Regions from separate parts of the Enterococcus sp. AZ163 genome, predicted to be linked through region 1. Evidence: predicted binding sites of a transcription regulator. Region 1 holds the regulator's gene; each other region holds the start of a gene.
What was found. The regulator LexA, encoded in region 1, represses DNA repair genes until DNA is damaged. The targets are predictions, from matches to a motif close to CNAACANNTGTTNG.

Region 2: the regulator LexA is predicted to act here: its motif matches at 947-960, upstream of IGI46_RS24100 (Y-family DNA polymerase).
Region 3: the regulator LexA is predicted to act here: its motif matches at 1,276-1,289, upstream of IGI46_RS25190 (Y-family DNA polymerase).
Region 4: the regulator LexA is predicted to act here: its motif matches at 1,990-2,003, upstream of IGI46_RS04330 (ABC transporter substrate binding protein).

What each region holds. Positions count from the first base shown of each region.
Region 1 is NZ_JBIPAO010000001.1:2,886,935-2,892,839, reverse strand. It holds gene recJ (single-stranded-DNA-specific exonuclease RecJ) at 1-749, shown strand, start outside; gene IGI46_RS13835 (adenine phosphoribosyltransferase) at 763-1,275, shown strand; gene IGI46_RS13830 (hypothetical protein) at 1,316-1,585, opposite strand; gene lexA (transcriptional repressor LexA) at 1,689-2,312, opposite strand; gene IGI46_RS13820 (DUF896 family protein) at 2,445-2,687, shown strand; gene tkt (transketolase) at 2,786-4,780, shown strand; gene IGI46_RS13810 (glucosaminidase domain-containing protein) at 4,966-5,823, shown strand.
Region 2 is NZ_JBIPAO010000003.1:519,538-525,442, forward strand. It holds gene IGI46_RS24090 (glycoside hydrolase family 32 protein) at 1-118, shown strand, start outside; gene IGI46_RS24095 (hypothetical protein) at 191-622, opposite strand; gene IGI46_RS24100 (Y-family DNA polymerase) at 981-2,276, shown strand; gene IGI46_RS24105 (hypothetical protein) at 2,440-2,859, shown strand; gene IGI46_RS24110 (DUF5960 family protein) at 2,852-3,118, shown strand; gene IGI46_RS24115 (DJ-1/PfpI family protein) at 3,133-3,723, shown strand; gene IGI46_RS24120 (sugar-binding transcriptional regulator) at 3,818-4,747, opposite strand; gene IGI46_RS24125 (class II fructose-bisphosphate aldolase) at 4,890-5,723, shown strand; gene IGI46_RS24130 (triose-phosphate isomerase) at 5,744-5,905, shown strand, end outside.
Region 3 is NZ_JBIPAO010000005.1:42,339-47,498, forward strand. It holds gene IGI46_RS25185 (hypothetical protein) at 1-477, opposite strand, end outside; gene IGI46_RS25190 (Y-family DNA polymerase) at 1,314-2,675, shown strand; gene IGI46_RS25195 (hypothetical protein) at 2,668-3,186, shown strand; gene IGI46_RS25200 (hypothetical protein) at 3,164-3,337, shown strand; gene IGI46_RS25205 (hypothetical protein) at 3,743-4,210, shown strand; gene IGI46_RS25210 (hypothetical protein) at 4,527-4,841, opposite strand; gene IGI46_RS25215 (helix-turn-helix domain-containing protein) at 4,869-5,160, opposite strand, start outside.
Region 4 is NZ_JBIPAO010000001.1:860,143-866,047, reverse strand. It holds gene rpoB (DNA-directed RNA polymerase subunit beta) at 1-1,454, opposite strand, end outside; gene IGI46_RS04330 (ABC transporter substrate binding protein) at 2,159-3,148, shown strand; gene IGI46_RS04325 (ABC transporter permease) at 3,177-4,112, shown strand; gene IGI46_RS04320 (ABC transporter ATP-binding protein) at 4,087-4,890, shown strand; gene IGI46_RS04315 (biotin--[acetyl-CoA-carboxylase] ligase) at 4,975-5,905, shown strand, end outside.

The sequences.
Region 1 (5,905 bases):
TAGATGTCATTGGTTTCGGCTTTGGTTTGAAATCTGAAGAATTACAACAGGAGAATACTCGTTTTGTCGGTGACTTAGAAGTTAACGAATGGAACGGACAAAAGAAAGTTCAAATGAAGCTGCTTGATTTTGCAACAGAAGGCTTACAGGTTATTGACCGTCGAGCGAAGCATAGCTGGAATCAGCCCGTAGAAACAGTTAGTACGCTGTATTTGGCTTTTCATGAGAGAAGTCGGGAGGTGCTTTCAAGTTCGTTGCAACAACATGTGCAGGTCTATCAAGAAACACGTCTTTCTGAGTATGCGGAATATCGGCAGTTAGTAATTGTTGATTGTCCAAGCGATCAAGAAACCATCAAGTCTTTAGTGAACCATGGTAAGTTTGAACGAGTTTACCTGTTTCTTTACAGTGCTGATGAAGCGTATCTGAACGGAATGGCAAATCGTGATCAGTTTAAAAGTTTGTATCAATTTTGCATCAAACAACAGCGTGTGGACATTCGCTACAAGTTGAAAAATATTTCAAATTATTTAAGAATATCAGAAAAGCTGTTAGTCTTTATGATTCGCGTGTTTTCTGAATTGAAATTTGTTACAATAGATGACGGTGTTTTGGAAATCGTGCCAAACCCGCAAAATCAATCGATTGAAGAAAGCGACAGCTACAAAGAGCGTTTGAAGCAAATCGAGAGTGAAGAATTTTTATTGATGAGTGACATTCAAACTATAAGAAATTGGCTGAAAAGCTAGGAGGAAATGCAAGATGGATTTAAAAGATTATATTGCCAGTATTCCTGATTACCCGCAAAAAGGAGTTATCTTTCGTGATATTTCACCTTTAATGGCGGATGGAGCTGCTTATCGTGAAGCAACTCGACAAATTGTTGAGTATGCCAGCAAAAAAGAAATCGACATGGTAGTAGGGCCTGAAGCACGTGGATTTATTGTAGGATGTCCGGTAGCTTTTGAACTAGGGGTAGGTTTTGCGCCAGTCCGTAAGCCAAATAAATTACCAAGAGCAACAATTGACGTTGAGTATGATAAAGAATACGGCACAGATATCTTGTCGATCCATAAAGATGCAATCCTACCTGGCCAACGTGTGCTCGTAACAGATGATCTATTAGCAACGGGAGGTACAGTCAAAGCAACTATTGACTTAGTTGAAAAACTAGGCGGAATCGTGGTTGGTTGTGCATTTTTAATCGAATTAGAAGAATTACACGGCAGAGACAAGATTGAAAAATACGATATCTTAACCTTAATGGACTATTAAAACGAAAAAAGCTCGAAAATCAAATGATTTTCGAGCTTTTTTATGCGGATTTGTGATAGTGATGATCGTAGTAATCATAAGATTCTATATAGTAAACCTCTTCAGGTTCTCCATTGTCGTAATAGTCGTCTTCCCAATAGTCTTCTTCTTGCTCGTATTTTTGGGCGTATTTTTTTTCGTCCCATAGCATGAACCAAACGATGAACAAACCAGAGAAGACAACAATCGTAGCTAAGGAACCAAGTTTGCCGATCAACAATCCAACTAACAAAAAACCAATGATTAAGCCAAATCTTCTTACTGCTTTCATAAATAATTCACCCCTAATAGAATATGCGAACAAATGTTTGTATATGTATTATACGAATGTTTGTTCGATTTGTAAAGAAAAAAATTAACCGGATAAAATCCGATTAATAAACGTGGTTTCGATACAAACCGACAACCTTGCCGAGGATAGAAACATTATCTAAAATGATTGGTTCCATCTGGTCATTTTCAGGCTGCAAACGAATATGATCTGTTTCGTGATAGAATCTTTTACAAGTCGCTTCGTTTTCATCGGTCATGGCAATGACAATTTCACCATTAATAGCAGTTGCTTGTTTTTTGACAATAACGTGATCTCCATCATAGATGCCAGCGTTAATCATACTTTCACCGCGAATTGTTAGCATGAAAAGGCTGCCCTCTTCACTAGATAAATCTGGTGGTACTGGGAAGAAATCAGAAGCTTCTTCAACAGCTAAAATTGGTTCACCAGCTGTAACAACTCCCAGCATGGGAATTACCTGAGGTTGAGCACCAATTTTTTCAAGCCCGGTAATCGTTAATTCAATCGCTCGGGGCTTTGTTGGATCTCGTAGAATCAAGCCTTTTTTCTCTAAACGAGCTAAGTGTCCGTGAACAGTGGAGGTAGACGAAAGGTTCACTGCTTCACCTATTTCACGAACAGTTGGGGGATAGCCTTTATTTTCAACGCGTTCATGAATAAAACGCAGAACTTCTAATTGTTTTGTTTCGGTTCGTTTTGCCAATGCGCTCACCTTCTTTTCTTTTTTTTCAGTTTAGCATAATTTTTTTGATAAATCAAACAAGCGTTCGCTTTTTTTGCTTTTTTTTCCTAGACATTTTAAGGTATAATAGGGAACGGAAGCGAGGTGCATAAAATGATTTCGGATGAAAAAATTGCTCGTATCAATGAATTGGCAAAAAAGAAGAAGTCTGAAGGACTGACAAATGCTGAAGAAAAGGAACAAAAGGTTTTACGAGAAGAATATTTATCAACTTTTCGCAGCGGCATGCGCCATCACATTGAAGGAATGAAAATCGTTGATCCTGATGGAAAAGACGTCACACCAGACAAGCTGAAGAAAATTCAGCAGCAAAAAGGCTTACACAATCGAAAATAATTTGAATATTTGCTATTTCTGATTGAAAACGATAATTAAATCGGTTACAATGAATGTGGAATAAAAGTATTTATCACCGAAAAGGAGGACGAATTATTTTGTTTGATAAAATTGATCAGTTAGGTGTTAACACGATCCGTACATTAAGTATTGAAGCAATACAGAAGGCTAACTCTGGGCATCCAGGTTTACCCATGGGGGCTGCGCCAATGGCATACGCTCTTTGGACTAAGCATCTAAATGTAAATCCGGCTACGTCATTAAACTGGCCTAACCGAGATCGTTTCATCCTATCTGCAGGTCATGGTTCTGCAATGTTATATAGCCTGTTGCATTTAGCAGGTTACCAGGTAACGATTGATGATTTGAAAAGCTTTCGTCAGTGGGAAAGTAAAACGCCAGGACATCCTGAATTTCAACATACAGATGGTGTCGAAGCAACAACTGGACCATTAGGACAAGGTATTTCAATGGCAGTAGGTATGGCAATGGCTGAAGCACATTTAGCTGCAACTTATAACCGTGACAGCTTCAATATAATGGATCATTACACTTATACAATCGTCGGTGATGGAGACTTAATGGAAGGTGTTTCTCAAGAAGCTAGCTCAATGGCTGGACATATGAAACTTGGTAAATTGGTTGTTTTATATGATTCAAATGACATTTCTCTAGATGGACCAACGAATAAAGCCTTTACTGAAAATGTAGGTGCGCGTTATGAAGCATATGGCTGGCAACACATTCTTGTAAAAGATGGTAATGATTTAGAAGCAATCAGCAAAGCGATCGAAGAAGCAAAGGCTGAAACTGAAAAGCCGACTTTGATTGAAGTTAAGACTGTAATCGGTTTTGGTGCACCAAAAGAAGGAACTTCTGCTGTTCATGGAGCTCCAATTGGGGACGAGGGTATCACAGCTGCTAAAGCAGTTTATGGTTGGGAATATCCTGATTTTACAGTGCCTGATGAGGTTGCTGAACGCTTTAAAGCAGATATGCTTGATAAGGGTGCTGAAGTAGAGGGTCAATGGAATGACATGTTCAAGAACTACGAAAATGCGCATCCAGAATTGGCGAAACAATTCAAAGACGCTTTTGCTGACAAATTACCAGAAAACTGGGTAGAAAGTTTACCAGTCTATGAAGAGGGTTCAAGCCAAGCGAGCCGCGTATCAAGTAAAGAAGTTATCCAAGCAGTTGCTAAAGCTGTACCAACAGTTTGGGGAGGCTCTGCTGACTTATCTGGCTCTAACAATACAACAATTGCAGATGAAGAAGAATTTCAACCTGGTTCTTACCAAGGTCGTAACATTTGGTTCGGAGTTCGTGAATTCGCTATGGCTGCGGCAATGAACGGGATTCAATTGCACGGTGGCACTCGCGTTTATGGCGGAACATTCTTTGTATTTACTGACTATCTTCGTCCAGCAATTCGTATGTCTGCAATCCAAAACTTACCTGTGACCTATGTGTTAACTCACGATTCTGTTGCGGTTGGGGAAGATGGACCAACTCACGAGCCAATCGAACAATTAGCTAGTGTACGATGCATGCCGAATGTTCAAGTGATCCGTCCTGCAGATGGCAATGAAACTTCTGCTGCTTGGAAAGTTGCATTAGAATCAACTGACAAACCAACTTTACTTGTCTTAAGTCGTCAAAATTTGCCAGTATTGCCAGGAAGTAAAGAGATTGCAGTAGAAGGCGTTGCTAAGGGCGGGTATGTCATTTCTAAAGCTGCATCTGACACACCAGATGGTATCCTGATTGCTACTGGTTCAGAAGTGAATCTAGCGGTTGAGGCACAAAAAATCTTGAAAGAACAAGGTAAAGATGTTTCAGTGGTCTCTCTGCCTAGCTTTGATTTATTTGAAGCACAAGACGAAGCTTACAAAGAATCTGTACTGCCAAAAGCAGTAACTAAACGAGTAGCAGTGGAGGCTGCTTCATCATTTGGTTGGGAACGTTACATTGGCTATGCAGGTAAAATGATTAGCATTGATCATTTTGGTGCTTCAGCGCCTGGTGATTTTGTTTTAGAACAATTTGGCTTCACAGTAGAGAACGTAGTTTCTACTTACAACGAGCTGTAAGAATTAATAAAATGATCAAGTGCAGAGATTTATTTCTGCACTTTGTTTTTTTGTTACACATATTACGCTGATTTAACAAATGAGTGAAGAAGCTATGTTTAAATTGTTTAAGAAAATATTATAGCGTATAATTTTATTGTGACCAGATCTGAAGAATTGAAGCAAGGGATATTTGGAGGTAAATAATGAGCCAATTTAAGACTCGCAGTGAAAGACATACATATGAAAAGCAGCAACGACAAAAGAGAGTGAAACGTATCATGCCTGTATTGGGTACAGCTTTGGCTGTAACACCAGTGGCAATGGGAATGAATACTGTCAAAGCTGCCGCAGCTGAAACAGGGCAAACGCAAGACCAAGGAGCCTTTATTGAGCAACTAGGTGCCTCAGCTATGCAAGTATCTGCATCAAATGACTTATATGCGTCAATTATGATCGCGCAAGCACTAGTTGAAACGGGTTTCGGCTCTTCAACTTTATCTGCAGCACCTTATTATAATCTTTTTGGTGTGAAGGAATACAATGGCGGACCAAGCGTTTATATGAATACACAAGAATACCTAAACGGGCAATGGGTAACTATGTCAGAGCCTTTTGCAGTATATGGCAGTTATGCAGAATCATTTTTAGATCATGCCAATATTATGCGTAATTCTTATTATGCAGGAGCTTGGAAGAGCCATACATCAAGCTATCAGGATGCAGCTGCCTATTTAACAGGTCGCTATGCAACTGATCCAGGCTATGCTGGTAAGCTGATTTCCTTGATTCAGATGTACAACTTGACACGTTTCGACACTCCTGGAGCTGGTACTGCCGTTCAAACATCCGCAGTTGCTGAAGCACAAACGCAGCAAGCTCAGGCGGCTCAAACGCAAACTCAAGGAACTACCCAAGCTACTGGACAATCTTATACTGTTCAAAATGGTGATTCTCTTTGGGCAATCGCCCAGCATTTTGGAATTAGTGTAGATCAGTTGTTAGCAAACAATGGACTAAGTTTGGATTCCACTCTTATGCCAGGACAACAATTAGCAGTATAATCTGAAAGAAGCTGAGAAGCTTCTTTTTTTTGCAAACTTTATCTTACCAGTTAAAATTAATCAGTTTTTTAGTTACTTTTTT
Region 2 (5,905 bases), on a different contig from region 1:
CGTTGAACTGTATTTAAACCACGGGGAGCAAGTCTTTACTTTTCGAGTATTCCAAGATGAGTGCGATACAATTGCAGCTCAGCAAGGAATCTTAGCAGGATACTTACACAAAGCATAGGAAAATCTGGGCATTTCGGGATGCCCTTTTTTCTTACTTAAAAACTTTTTCTAGTGTATAACCAAGTCTGCTTCAACTAAAAACAAGCCTTAAGTTGTCTATTTCCGTTTCTTCTTTCGCTTTTTTTCTTTTTAGGGCTGTTGAAGCTAGATTTTTTGGTTTTATCGAGTTCGGTAAAGGGATTTCGGACATACATTTTTTCTGATGATCCATTGTCTGCTTTCGGTTCTGTCTCTTTTTGTCGTTTTGAGTAGTGCTAGTGGAGGAGGCAAAAACTTTTGTTTCCTTTTCTTCATCCTTAGGTGGAGCAGCAGAACTGGCAAAATGAGTTGTTACAGTCGGTGTTTTTTCGCTAACTTCCTCTGAATCATTGGAGCTGTCTGGGCCTGAATCAGGTGCAGTCTGTTCTTTCCACACTTCTATCTTTTCTTCTTCTTTTTTACCAATGTAATCAATTTCCGTGGTAGTAAAACCGCTTTTCACCAGCTTAGCGAAGCGGCGCACGCCATATTTTTCAAAAATTGTTAAAGTACTTAAAATGGTTAATAAATCACAATTTTCCTGAGTGGAGTATTTACAATCTACATTGCTTAGGGTCCAACCATGCTTTTAACCACTTTCATCTTTACTAACAAACAAACGATTAATAACCAATTCCCATTCGTCATCAAAAAAATACGGTATAGAATTTTCTGGAACTGCTGGAAGTTTGAACCCATAAAGGGTTGAGCGGCTATAAATAATGTTAGGTATGAGACAGCAGAAAAAAATAAAAAGAGACAGAGACTATCTATTGACAATTCCCTTTCAAACATGCTTTAATTTAAGGGAACGTATGTTTGTTTGAATTGAGGGAAGAAAAATGGATCTTTATAAAGGAGAACCAGTACGTGAAGTTTTTTGTATGGATTCCAAAAGTTTTTATGCCAGTGTAGAGTGTGTAGAGCTCGGATTGAATCCGATAACCACCTTACTAGTTGTAATGAGCGGTGATCGTAACGATGCGGGTTTGATTTTGGCTGCCAGTCCGATGGCTAAAAAAATCTTGGGAATCAGTAATGTCAGTCGAGGATTCGAAGTACCGGATCATCCCGATTTGATCATCGTACCGCCAAGAATGACGCTATACATGAAGTACCACATGGAAATTCTGACTATTTTCCGTCAATATATGGCGGATGAAGACATCCACACCTATAGTATTGATGAACAATTTGGCGACTTGACCCATAGCTGGCGTTTATTTGGAGATAGCCCGGAGGAGGTTGCTAAAGCTATTCAGCAGGAGATTTTACGAAAATTGAAAATTTACACGAGTGTTGGTTTGGCGGTAAATCCCTTATTGGCTAAGGTGTCAATGGACATGGAGGCCAAAAAGAATGGCTCCTTGTTTGCTCATTGGACTTACCAGGATGTGCCAGAAAAAATTTGGCCTTTAAAGCTAAGCGATTTCTGGGGGATTGGTCATCGAATGGAAATTCGCTATAACCGTATGGGGTTGCGAACGATGGGGGATTTGGCCCATGCAAATCCGTTTAGATTAAAGAATTATTTTGGTGTGATCAGCCTCCAGCATTATATGCACGCTTGGGGGATTGATCGGTCGATTTTGTCTGAAAAGGATAATTATCCTAAGAAAGAAAAATCAATTGGAAATTCACAAATTTTACCGAAAAATTATGCTCGCAAAGAAGAGATTGAAGCTGTTCTAGCTGAAATTTGCGAACAAGTTGCGCAACGTTTGCGAAAAGCTGATGTGATGGGAGCCACGTTGCATCTAGGGATGGGTTATGCGTATAACGGTGATCAAAAGCGTGGCGGTTTTCATCATCAAACGAAAATGCCGGCAACCAACCAAGGGAAAAAACTGACGCAACAGGCGCTTCAGATGTTTGCCAAATACTGGGATCGCTCGGAGGTGCGTAAGATTACAGTAAATGTTTCTTCTCTACAGCCGGCCAGTGGTTTACAGTTGAATTTATTCGAAGAGCCGCAACAGTCTATCAAAGAAGATCAAATAGATGATATCGTTGGACAAATTCGCAGCAAATATCAATTTCGCTCGATTGTTCGGGCCCATTCATTATTAGAGGGTGCCACCGCCATTGATCGAGCGGGCTTAGTTGGCGGACATGCAGGCGGGATGGACGGAATGTAGCTGATAGATATATAGGAAAAAACACAAGAAACAGCAGTTCCCCACTGCTAAAGAATAATATTTTCTATTTTAAGCCATGAATAAAATCATTTCAGGCATGAAATTAAATGAGGCAGTTGACGCTTTCTTATCACTGCACTCGTAATGAAAAGGGGTTTTTGCTGTGTATGATGATGAAACAGCAATGGAATTATTTTTAGAAGCAAAACAAAATTATCAGGATCGGGGAATGATCAAATGGATTGGCTTTTATCTATCAGATCATACCGCTATTCTAAATAAAGATAACCAACAGCGCTACAAAGAAAATTTACAAAAGTCCCAGCAAACATTGGAAGAAATAGGTCTGTTACTACAGCAATCCTATACACAGAATAAACGGGTTGTTTTGCAGTTGGAGGCTCTGGACAGTGAACGCAAGTATTACGATGACTTGGTAGGTCGGGTAATTGGTCAAAAGGAACAGCTTATCTATCTGGCGACGGATGAGGAGGATATGATTCATCTGGAAATTGAACAAATTCGTCATGTTAGGCTATTGGGTGCCAATAAAATTTTGACCAAGGATGAGTCTGATGCTTGATACAAATGGAGCAGTTTTTGAATTTAAAAGCGAAGAAGATGACCAGTTTACTAAAGATTACCATCGACTGGTGGATTCAGCAGTGCCGCTTTTTGCGGTTAAGGAAGATCTGCTCTATTTAATGGAATCGCAAGGGATCACTTATTTTATGATGCCAGCAGTTATTACGAAGGATCGCAAAGACCATCATTTCTATTTTGAAGTAGAAACTTTTGAAACCTCACGAGTTAAAAAGTATAAATACTTGCGCTGTGATTAGAGAAGGGGACAACAATGAAGCGAGCCGTATTTTTGCTATTAGAAGAATATGCTGATTGGCAAGGTGCTTATCTCGCCAGTCAATTGAATCAACAGAAAAATTGGGAAATAAAAACAGCATCTATTGAGCAGCAGGTTACCTCCTTGGGCGGCTTTACAGTCGAAGTCGATTATTTAATCGAAAAAATACCGAAAAAAATCGATGTATTGGTATTGATTGGTAGTAATTCATGGGGATTTAAACATTCCCTGTTGAAAAAAATTATTGCCCAAGCTTTAGAGAACGGGACGCCGGTTGGAGCCATTTGCGGAGCAGTGGACTATTTAGCTCAGAATGGTTTATTGCGTACTTATTATCACACGGCCAATGACCAAAGAATAGGTCAGAATGCTGTGCAATATACGAATTCTCACCAGTTCATTCATAAACAAGTGGTTCAAGATCGTAATTTGGTTACAGCTAATGGTACGGCTGCTTTGGAATTTACTGAAGCCTTGTTGAAGGCAACGGCTTTTTCTGATGAGCAGACGATTGAGCGAACGATGGATTTGCAACGTATGGGCTATTATGCTTATTATCAAGCTTATGGCAATCCTGATGGCTAATTAAACAGGAATTATTCAGCAGGATTCATAATAAAAAATCCGAACCAGTTTTTCCTTCAATGTGAAGGAAGGGACTGATTCGGGTTTTTGATTTTTATAGTAATTGTGCAAGTTCCTCATCAACAATTAAATCGGTGATGACAGCCATATTCAGCAATGTCTGAATGCTTTTCGCTTTTTCTTTTCCAGTAGCTACAACGACTACCCGGTTAATTTTTTTGATATCGGCTAGTTTAATTCCAAGCATCCGCTGAGCAATTCCTTTTTCCAGCACTGCCCCATTTGCCTTAAAAAAGGTACCTCCAATATCACCAATGATTCCTTCATTTATCAGCAAGGCAGTGTCTTCATCAGAAATATAGTCCAGTTTTTCGTAAGTAGAAGAATGAACGGGATCTCCGACACCTAAGACGGCCATATCCACTTGACGACCTTCCTCCATGACCTCTCTAATCAGATTTGTTTCCACCAACGTATCCCTCACTGCTTGTGTGTCAGCAATGGCTGGGGCATAAAAATAAGAAACCTCGCAATGATACTTCTGTGATAAAACAAAAGCCAAATGATTAGAATGAAAGCGGACAGTGGACAGACCATTACCACCAATCAAGGGAATTATTTTTAACGGCTCCAGGTGGAGATAGTTGGCTTGTTGGACGTATTCAAAAAGTGTGGTTCCCCAGCCAATTCCCAGTCTTTGGATGGACGGCAATAACGGTTCAATCAGCTCCATACATAATTTTCCTGCGGCCGCTTTCAGATTGCTTTCTGTCTCTTTAGTGGCTGAAGCAATTTTTACATTTGCCAGTTGATATTTTTTTACTAGCTTTTCCTGCAGCTTTAAGGAGCGTAAATGACTGTGTTGAATGGTAATTTTCACGATGCCCTTGTCTTTGGCCTCTTGCAGCAGCGCTGCAACGGTTGGTCGGGAGACTTTTAGTAACTTAGCGATCTCGCTCTGGGTAATCTCTTCTTCATAATAATATAAAGCTGCTTTTAGCATCATTTCTTCGCGTTCAATCATACATGTCCTCCTCGACAAATGTTACGTAGTTCGCTGATATATACCAAATGATAACGCTGGATTCAATTGACATTCTTCTATTATCATACTACAATTTTTACAAAAGTAAACGTTAATTTACAAATGTAAAGGATGCGATCATGTGTTAGTAAACTCAAAAGCAATGCTTAACAAAGCAAAGAAGGAAAATTATGCCATACCAGCAACTAATTTTATCGATTTAGATTCGGCCCGAACCTTTGTGACCGTAGCTGAAAAGCTTAACAAACCGCTAATCTTACCCTTTGCGCAAGCTCACAAAGACTTAATTTCTTTAGAAGAAGCGGCCTTAATCGGCAAATACTTAGCTGACAAAGTGTCTGTTCCAGTTGCTTTGCATTTAGATCATGGAGAGGATTTCGCTTTTATCAAGCAAGCAATTGATTTGGGTTTTACTTCAGTTATGATTGATGCGTCAAAAGAAAGCCTGGGAAACAATATCAAATTGACAAAGGAAGTTGTGGCTTATGCTCACCAAAAAGAGGTATCAGTAGAAGCTGAGCTGGGACATGTGGGTGCCGGAACGAATTACGAGAATCACGAAACCACTGATTCTATCTATACCGAAGTAAAAGATGTGAAAACCTTTCTTAAGGAAACCCTAGTCGATTCACTGGCAGTTTCAATTGGAACGGCTCATGGTGCTTATAAAGGAACCCCCGTCTTGAACTTTGAACGACTACAAGAAATCAGTAAAATTTGTGAGGTTCCTTTAGTCTTGCATGGAGGCTCTTCCTCGGGAACTGACAATTTGAATCGCTGTGCTACTAATGGCATTTCCAAGATTAATATTTTTACTGACTTTTTACAGGCAGCGTATCGCAAAAACAAGGATGGCAAGCCTAAGGATTATTTAGAAATGAAACAATTGGCAAATCAAGCAATGGCTGAGGTATTAGAAAGCTGCTACAAAGTATTTGCTACAAAAGACGTGTAAAAAGAGAGGAACCTTTCAAAATGACAGTAGAAATTAAGCAACCATTTTTTGTCTTTAATCCCAAATCTTATCTTTATGGTGAAGAGCTGTTAAAACTGGCGCAGCGAGCAGATGAATTAGCCGCAAAATATCCGGAGTGCACCGTGTTAGTAACCGTGCCTTTTGCGGACATTAGTGCAGTA
Region 3 (5,160 bases), on a different contig from region 1:
TTTTTCATTGTTTATACCTTTCCATGATTTGTAGAAATAATTTTCCATTTGTACCATACTATTAGTAATTTCATTGTATAATTCTTTTAAGTCTCCTTCTGAAAGCTTTTCGCCACTTTCAAAGTAAGAACGATAAGATTTTGTTATCTCTTTCTCTAATTTATCTATGATCTCATACTCTTTATTATCTTTTTTTTCACCAAATCGCAATTTCAACTGTGCATAAGCCTTTTGAACTTCTAAATATTGGATTAAAAGATTTTCTCTAAAATCTTTTTTGATGAACTCTAAAATCCTAATGTATGCTAAGCATTCACCTAAATAGGTTCCTGTATAATTACGTATCTCATTCAAAAATTCGCGTTTTACTCTTATTTTATCAAAAGAATTTACAGTAATCTTTGCAATGACTAAAGTACATACGGCGCCAATTAATGTTGTTACAAGTCCTGAGTTTATTAGTTTAACAATATTCATATGAGATAAATAAAATAGACTTGCTATATCTATTACTGGATATCTCGAGAATAAAATGATTATAAAGATTATATACATACATTAACACCTTCGCTTAGTTATATTTTTAGTAACATAGTTTAACGTATAAACATCTTCCACATGATTGATAAATACATTTTAACTGAATGTATTATCTTCGACGTTCTGTGCCCCCCTTAATCAATCGATTTACTCAAGATATTACGGCTTCATTCTTAGCCTTTTCTTCCTGATCAAGAGTGTGAACTCTCTATGTTAAAAAAATGAGATAGCCAAACTTTCAATGAAGTAAAAGAAAGAGTGACTCCGATTTCGAACAAGTTAAACGAAATAGATTTATTGCCGGCTATTAGACTTACAGCCAAAAAAGCAATGAATGAAAGTGAAAAATCTATTAGTGTTGAAATATGATCAACCGCCTTTTTAGAAAGCAAGGACTTTTTAGCTGTTTGTTTTATCAGAAAATAGTAGAGCAGGTTGGTAGCAGAAAACCAAATTATATTTGACAAAAGGTCGTTATTCACGGTAGATAAATCTAAACCCGCAATCATAAAGATAAACATTAAGGTGACACCAATGTAATAAGCAAAACCTAGAAGTATAACAGCAATAAGAATAAACAAGCCAATTTTTTTAAATTCTTTAACTACATACAGATAAATCCCTCCAATTATAAAAGCCTATTATATAGATAAATAATATCAGACTTTTGTTCTCCAGTGTCATATTCAGTAATTTTTTATTGACAAGAAAGATAACATTGCTGTACAGTTGTATCGAACATATGTTCTTTTAGAATCTTGGGGGAGATTGCTATGATGTTCAATGATAATTTGAAATTCGACTATTCAAAAGAACCAGCAAGAGACATTATCTGTGCGGACTGCAAGTCATTTTACGCGTCAACTGAGTGTGTCGAGAGAGGATTAGATCCATTAACGACTAAGCTTGTTGTTATGAGTTATCCGGCGAATGACGACGGAACACGCGGTAGCGGCTTAGTATTGGCTGCGTCGCCGGCCGCCAAAAAAGCTTATGGGATAACCAATGTTTCCAGGGCAAGGGATTTACCTTTCCCGTATCCTAAAGACCTACATATAGTTGCACCGCGAATGACTTTATACATGAAAAAGAATGCTGAAATTAACAATATTTACAGGAGGTATGTTGACGAAAAAAATCACTCTGTATACTCCGTTGATGAATCGTTTTTAGACGTTACCGACTCTCTGAAGCTATTTGACTGTTCAACTACTGATCAGCTTGCTAGATTGATTCAGATCGACGTATACAGAAGTACTGGCATTTACGTCACAATTGGAATAGGTGATAATCCAGTGCAAGCTAAAATTGCTTTGGATATCTACTCAAAACACAATTCAACAATGCGCGGAGAAATACGCTATGAAACTGTCCAGGAAAAAATATGGTCAATTGAAAATTTAACGGACGTTTGGGGAATCGGTAAAAAAACGGCAGCTAAATTAGAAAAAATGAACATTCACAATATGCGAGACCTGGCACATGCGGATTATTATCGGTTGAAAAATAAATTCGGCATAATTGGAACCCAGCTGTTTGCGACAGCTTGGGGGATTGATCGCTCCTTTTTAGGTCAAAAATATGAACCTAAAAGTAAATCAATAGGTAACAGTCAGGTATTGAATAAGGACTATACACGCAAAGAAGAGCTGCAAATAGTCGTTCGAGAAATGGCTGACCAAGTAGCAACAAGATTACGTCGTATAAATGCAAAAACTGAATGTGTTAGTTTGTGGTGTGGCTATTCGATAAATTTTTTTGATAAGAAAGGTAAAACCAATTTTCATCAGCAAATACGCGTTCCTCAAACTAATTCCAGTAAAGAAATCGCTAGATACCTCTTATTGCTACTAGATAAACACTACGAGCGACAAGATATAAGATCGGTTGGTGTGAATTGCTCACGATTAACGTATACTTCAGCTTTTCAAATGAATTTATTTGAAGAGCCTGAAAAGCAATTAGACAATCGAAAAATTGAATTCGTTATTGATAACATAAGAAGAAAATATACTTTTGCTGCAATAGTTTATGCTAGCTCTTTACTCGAAGGCGGCCGCGCGATAGAACGCTCGTCTTTAGTCGGTGGTCATGCTGGGGGAATGTCTGGAATCGAGAGCGAGCAACATGGTTAAACGAACGAAAAAGGAATTTCGAGATTACAACGATTATCGGGATCGAGTATTTGGTCTAAAGTGGGGTACTGCTTACGCCATGGACGATTTAATGAAACAAGTAAGGTCTACTGAAGAATATGCTTTGAAAGACAACGCTGCGCTCAAACAAATGAGTAGGGAAGAAATAGATATTGTTCTTTCGGATTCTTTTCTTCAGACAAAAGAGATTCTGATACAATTGAATCTTTGCGACGAATTTGGCCGACTTCAGGACAGCGCTACTGGTTTTTTTCAGGGTGAAGCTTATGAAGACTATTTCGTATTTAATGACAAGATAATCTTTTGGGAAGACGTCCGACATATTAAATTGACTGGAGCAAAAAAATGGTCGGACATTGATATCTTTGAAAAGCAGCAGCTAAAACAATCTAAGGAAAAAAAAGACCCGGCTGAGCTTCAGCTGGAGAAGAACGAATTTTATCAAGAATTTATGGAGGATATTCTCGATGAACCCGATTCGACAATATGAGTTCAAGCTTATTACAATAGAAGAATTAGAAAATTGTCTTTGGGATTTTGGCCCGAATGCAATTGCTGAAGTCAGTGAACCATGCTATCAATTTTATATTGATTTAGCGCTGAATTATCATAATCAACCTTATTACGTAAAGCCTTATTAACTAGAAAAATCCGACCGTGTTAGCAGCGGCCGGATTAATTTGATTTATAAAGCCAAGAGACTGCCCCTAATTGCTGGTAGTAGGTTGTTTGAATCATTTCATTTGCGATATTAGTATTATATTTATCCGTGTGTCACTAGTTCGGTTTTTACTATTTTTACCTGGAGTCCAGGAATGACATTCGTTCGTGTTTAAGTATGGTTATTGGTGCTTCAGTATCTCCTGAAGATACTACCTGCTACTTAAAATACGAACATTGATCATTCAAAAAAACTTATCTTTTTAGAATGATCAACCTAGCAGGTTATTATATAAAAAATTACCCTAATCAGGGTATTTTTTTGACTTCACCCTGATTAGGGTATATAATAGAACTATAGAAAAGAGCTAAAGGAGCGAATAACAATGATTATTGACACTGAACTGGTGAACCAAATGTTTAGAGCAAAGACTTCCCGTGAAATTTCCGAATTATCTGGAATCTCTGAACGGACTATCCAAAAGTACAAGAGTAGCGAATTAAACTGGCTAGGTAAACATTCTAAGCTCCTAGGTTTACTTGCTGCTGGTAACACTGACATTCAGTATGTGCGTAACGTTAATTCTGGCACTGTAATGCTTATTACAGATTATATTGATTTGATTATCCGAGAAACTATAGAAGCCTGGAATGATCTTGATCCTGATGAAAAGGAAGAAGATTACGATAATTCAATTGAAGTTTTCTATAATTCTTATAATGAAATTGACTCGGACTTTCAGACCAGTGATAAAGATGGGAACGAGCTATCCTTAGAAGACCAAGCTTGGAATGATCAAACAATTGCTTACCAATATGAACAAATAAAGAAACTAGTTGAACAATATAGCTAGAGTTCCTAAAACATACCGGATAATCCCGATAAGGATTAAGCAGCATACAATCAACGTATGCTGCTTATTTTGCTTGGTAAAGTCAAAGCTGCCATCAGAATCTTGCTTGGCTTCTGATTTTATTTATTAGTGTTGGTGTCAAAAAAGCTATTCTTCTCATCTTTCCGAAAATATACATTTTTTAGAAAGTTTCTTATCTCTACCTAAAAATCTGAATGCAAAAAGAATGCTGATTCCTTTGCCAGAACAGCATCCTTCAGTAAACTTTTATATCTTTTGTATCGGTCATCAATAACCTAATTTGATTCGAAACAATTTACTCATATTCTACCTTACAAGCTTCAATTTTAATTTCTTCAATTGGTATTAGAAAATTTTCTCTTTTATCTTTTTCAAATGTTGGTATGTGTGTAAAATCAGGATCATTTACGATACTTTTTGCTATTTCATTAGCTTCATTCCAAGTAATTAATTTGAGTTTTAATCTATCATTATCAAACGAGTAATGATCTTCATAGGATTCAGTACTTAGAAAACCTAATAGTTTTTCCGTATCACGTTTGAATATAGCTACAGTGGAGTCTTTGGGTAATCTGCTATTTATATTTGTGATCATGTTTAATTCAAACATCCATTCTATAATATTTTTCTCTGCATTCTAGTATCTCGAATTCCTTGGATAACGTTTCGGTTTACTCTGTATTTGTTGTAAAGCTGAAGTTAATTGATTTAAATTCTGTAAGAGCTGGTTACGTTCACTTTCCATCTCCTTAAGTTGATCTCTCAGTTTAGCGCTCTCGCCTTCAAGTTTAACAGTGTTTTCTTTGAACTCTTTTTCAGCTGCATTTAGTTTGTCGTCATATAATCTTTTCTCAAATCTACTAAGAAACTCTAAATGCTTTTGCTGCTTTTCCAGGCTTTTTTCGTACGTATTTTGAGCAGCTAATAAA
Region 4 (5,905 bases), 2.0 Mb from region 1:
CCCAGTGGGTTGGTTTGGTCCATGAACTGTGACAGCTGTGAAGAACCAAAGAATTCTTTGATACTTGCTACAACCGGACGAATGTTAATTAATTGTTGTGGTGTTAAAGTTTCAGTGTCTTGAATCGACATCCGTTCCCGAACCACACGTTCCATACGAGCCAGCCCGATCCGGAATTGGTTTTGCAGTAATTCACCTACGGAACGAATACGACGGTTCCCTAAGTGGTCAATATCATCCACGTTGCCGATGTTTTCCATTAAGTTCAAGAAATAACTCATTGAAGCAATGATATCTGCTGGGCGTACGGTACGTATTTCCGCAGGCGGATAGCCATTACCAATAACTGTTACTTCACGCTCTGGATCTTTCGGTGAATAAACTTTGATTGGTTGAACCGTCATTGGTTCAGTAACTACCGCATCATCTGAAGGGTAGTAAGTCACTGAGTTCAATCCTTTTTCCAAATGAGGGCCTAATTCTTCCATCACTTGGTGGGTTAAAACTGTTCCTTTTTCCACGATGATTTCGCCAGTTTCTGAATCCACTAAGGTTTCAGCTAAGGTTAAATTCAACAGACGAGTTCTTAAATCTAATTTTTTATTTACTTTGTAACGACCAACATTTGCTAAGTCGTAACGTTTTGGATCGAAGAAACGAGCTGTCAGCAAGCTTCGAGAGCTGTCGGCTGTTTTTGGCTCACCCGGACGAAGACGTTCGTAAACATCCTTCAAGCCTTCTTCGGTTCTAGAATCACTTGGGTTTTTATGCAAGTCTTTTTCAATCGTGTTACGCAATGATTCGCTTTCGCCAAACAATTCCATAATAGTATCATCTGAGCCAAAGCCTAACGCACGAACTAGAGTAGACAAAGGAATTTTCCGAGTACGGTCAATCCGTACATATGAAATATCTTTCGCATCTGTTTCCATTTCCAACCATGCACCACGGTTAGGAATGACTGTTGAGCCAAAGCCTTCTTTTCCATTTTTATCTACTTTCCCATGGAAATAAACACCAGGAGAACGTACCAGCTGCGAAACGATTACCCGTTCGGCACCATTGATAATAAAGGTTCCTTGTTCAGTCATTAATGGGAAATCACCAAAGAATACTTCTTGGGATTTAATTTCGCCAGTTTCGCGGTTTACTAAGCGTAAGATAACATGTAGAGGGGCAGAATAATTTGCATCGTGTTGGCGTGCTTCTGCGACGGTGTATTTTGGTTCCTTCAATTCATAGTCAACAAATTCCAATGACAGGTTTCCGGTAAAGTCTTCAATTGGCAAAATGTCTTCAAACATTTCTCTTAGACCTTCATCTAAGAACCATTGATAAGAATCTGTTTGAATTTCGATCAAGTTCGGTAATTCCAATACTTCACTGATGCGGGCAAAGCTTCTACGTGTGCGGTGTTTCCCGTATTTCACGTCATATCCAGCCAAGTTCTTCACTCCTTGTTAAAAGTCTGAAAACCGATCCGAAGATTCATGACATTTTTGTTACGAACGTTAAGTTCGTGTAACAAGAGACATTTTTTACGGCTTTTAGGCAAAAAAAAACCAAAAATAGAACGTTCTCTTGAAAAATTTTCGTGAGCTTCTACTTTTGTTTCCTTTATTTTAAACCGAAACGGACAATATTTCGTTCCTGTCTTAGATCATTTCAGATAGTTTTAGCAACTTCATATAATACATGAATCCAGCAAGAATGTCAATAGCTTCTGGAAATAATCGAGTTCTTGATGCAGGTTTTCTTAAACAAATTAACTCTACTCCTTCCAATAAAGTTAATATATAAACTCTCTTAATTTTCTGAACTTTTCGTTTTTATTATTGACATCTCATTTTTCTTACCTTATACTAATGAACAACCAGAAGTGGAGGTTTTTCTTATGAATATGATGACGATGAAAAAACCACAACTGAATAATCGCTACTTTAGCTATTTTAGATAATGTTTGTATTCATCACTGGATGCAAACAGGGCAAAACGCAAGTTTGTATCTATGATGGCTAGAGCAATTTCACGTACCACCAGCCACGTAGAGGAAATACTAAGTGGCTGAGGATAATAAAATGATTATCTCGTATGTACAATCATCCACTTAGCATTCTGAGTGGGTGATTTTTTGTATTATAAAAGGAGAGAAAAAAAGATGAAAAAAACTTTATTAGCAGGAATTAGCGTACTTGCCTTAGTAGCACTTGGGGCTTGCGGAGGCGGAAACAACGACACAACAGATAGCACTGGCAGTGCAGCGAACAGCGATGCCAAACATGTAGGAGTATTGCAATTGGTACAACATGCCTCATTAGATGGTGCCTACGAAGGATTCAAAGAAGGGCTGAAAGAGGGGGGCTATACTGAAGGCGAAAACTTAGTTATTGATTATCAAAACGCACAGAATAACCAAGACAACCTGAAGAGTATGAGTGAAAAATTAGTCAAAGACAAAAATGATTTGTTATTGGGAATTGCGACTCCTTCAGCACAATCACTACTAAATTCAACAACTGATATTCCAATCGTTGTAACTGCAGTAACTGATTTAGAAGAAGCGAAATTAGTTAAAAGCAACAAAGAACCTGGCGGCAATGTAACAGGTACTACAGATATGGTGCCAATCGATAAACAAACAGACTTGCTTCTGTCTTTAACTCCAGACGCTAAAAAAATCGGCATTATGTACAATGCTGGTGAAGCAAACTCTAAAATACAAGCAGATTTAGCACAAGAAGCTTTAGAAAAAGCTGGTGTTGAAGTAATCACTAAAACTGCTAACACAACTAACGATGTACAACAAGTAACTGAATCTTTAGCTAACGAAGTAGATGGCATCTATGTTCCAACAGATAACACGTTCGCTAGTGCTGCATCAATCGTTGGTGAAGTTGTTAAAGAGAAAAAAATTCCTTTAGTTGCTGGATCAACTGACCAAGTAGAAGCAGGTGGGTTAGCGACTGTCGGAATCAACTACAAAAAATTAGGAAAACAAACTGGCTTGATGGCAGCTAAAATCTTAGATGGCGACGCTGAACCAGCTACTATGCCCGTTGAAAGTGCTGACAGCCTTGAATTAGTTGTCAACAAAGAAATGGCCAAAGATTTAGGAATCGATCCAGATAGCATTAAAGAACCAGCGTAATATGCGCACCCAGAAAGAAGGATGAAGGATGAATATTTTGTCACTATTACTCTCAGCTACGTCACAAGGACTCTTATGGTCTTTACTTGCGATCGGTGTTTACCTGACCTTTCGTATCTTGGATATTGCCGATCTAACCGCTGAAGGAAGTTTTCCTCTAGGCGGCGGGATCGCGGCAGTTATGATTGTCAACGGTACCCACCCAGTGTTAGCTACAATTGCTGCCTTTTTCGGCGGCATGCTGGCGGGGTTGATTACAGGAATTTTGAATACAAAATTTCGTGTTCCAGCTTTGCTAGCCGGTATCATTACTATGACCGGTTTGTACTCCATAACTTCTCGAGTTATGGGCGCTCCAAACATTGCTTTGTTAGGTGAAGACACTGTTTTTACCCCAATTCAAAGCATGGGATTAATGAAAAACAATGCTGTGATTGCTGTCGGCGCTTTAATCGCTGTTTTAGTGATTGTTCTGCTCGTTTTGTTTTTCCGTACCGAGATCGGTTTAGCTATCCGGGCTACTGGCGACAATCCAGATATGAGTGAAGCAAACGGGATCAAAACTGAGAATATGAAGCTTTTAGGCTACATGATCTCTAACGGTTGTATCGCATTGTCTGGTGCGCTATTGGCGCAAAACAACGGCTTTGCTGATTTAAACTCCGGTGTGGGAACAATCGTTATCGGCTTGGCTTCTATCATTATCGCTGAAGTACTGCTGCACAATCGCCCCATTGCGACTCGTCTCATTACTATTGTCGCAGGTGCCATCATTTACCGTTTCATTTTGGCTTTAGTATTCGAAATGAACGTTCAGCCAACGGACTCAAAACTTGCTTCGGCCATCGTTTTAGTGGTTTGTCTATCCTTACCGCAAATTCGTCAAAAGCTAGGATTGAATATCCCAAAAAAAGATCGTAAGAAAGGAGTTGAGAACAATGCAACCAGTCTTAAAAATCAGTAATCTTCATCAATACTTTGAAAGAGGAACGATTAACGAAAATCATGTACTGCGCGGCATTGACTTAGCGCTGGAACCAGGAGACTTTGTTACGATCATCGGTGGAAACGGAGCCGGAAAATCAACTTTGCTAAATAGTATCGCAGGCACCTTGCCAATCGAAGAAGGCAAAGTCTTTCTAAACGATACAGACATTACTAAACAATCGGTTACCAAACGTGCCAAGAAAATCAGTCGTGTATTCCAAGATCCGCGTATGGGAACCGCCGTACGTTTAACAGTTGAAGAAAATCTAGCCTTGGCGATGAAACGCGGCTTCCAACGAGGGTTCGGTTTAGGTGTTCGCAGCAAGGACCGTGAATTCTTCCGAGAACAGCTGGCCACTCTAGATTTAAACTTAGAAAACCGCTTGGATGCTGAAATTGGATTACTGTCTGGTGGGCAGCGGCAAGCAATTACCTTGTTAATGGCTACCTTGCAGCGTCCTGAATTAATTCTGCTGGATGAGCATACTGCAGCGTTGGATCCAAAAACATCCATCACAGTGATGCACTTAACCGAAAAATTAATTCGTGAACATCAATTAACAGCCTTCATGGTTACCCATGATATGGAAGATGCTATCCACTACGGAAATCGTTTGATTATGCTTCACCAAGGACAAATTGCGATCGATATCCGACAAGAGGAAAAAGAACATTTAACCGTACCGAAATTAATGGAATTATTCCATCAAAACTCAGGTGCTGAATTAAAAGATGACGCATTATTGCTTAGCTAAAAATCAACTATTCATCCTTCTTGGCAGACTACTTTGCGGTAGTCTGCTTTTTTTGATACACTGACCAAAAAGGAGGCCATCTTGTTGTCGACAAAAGAAAAAGTATTACAAAAACTAAAAAATACGACTGGCTTTGTATCCGGCGAACAACTAGCACAAGAACTACAGCTTTCTCGCACGGCTATCTGGAAAGCAATTAAGGAATTAGAAAAATCCGGCTATCAGATTGAGCATCATTCAACCGGTTACCGTTACCAAGCTTCAGATGTATTAGACGCAGCGGAAATAGCAGCCGGTATTCAGGAACCATTGACAATACGTATTTTAGATACATCGGTTTCCACTATGAAAGATGCCCAATTGGCGGTACTAAATGGTGAGGAGCCACCAATTTTAGTAGTTGCTGATATGCAGGAAGCACCACGGGGCCGTTTCAACCGACCGTTTTTTGCTCTGGAAAAAGCAGGTATTTATATGAGCATTCTGTTAAAACCTGACACTCAGTTACATGAATTACCACAATATACCGTTTTGATGGCTGTAGCTGTCACTCAGGCTATTGATACTCTTGCCGGAGTCGATACTCAAATTAAGTGGGTAAATGATATCTATTTAAATGGGAAAAAGCTCGTAGGAATTCTCTCAGAAGCAATGATGGATGTAGAAATCAACAGACTTAAACATGTTATCATTGGTATGGGGATTAATTTTTCTGTACCTCAAGAAAAATTTCCACCCGAGCTGCAAGAAAAAGCGACCTCGCTATTTGCTGATGGGAAACCAACCATTACTAGAAATCAGCTGATTATCGAAATTTGGAATCAGTTCTTTCAATTGCTTGAACAAAAAGATTCTACGTATCTATCCATTTATCGTAAAAAATCTTTTGTTTTAGGTAAGAGGGTAACTTTTCAACAAAAAAATCAGCAATTTTCTGGTAAAGCGGTAGGGATCAGCGACACTGGTGAACTACTAGTCGACTTAGATGGTGAAATTACTGCACTTTCCTCCGGCG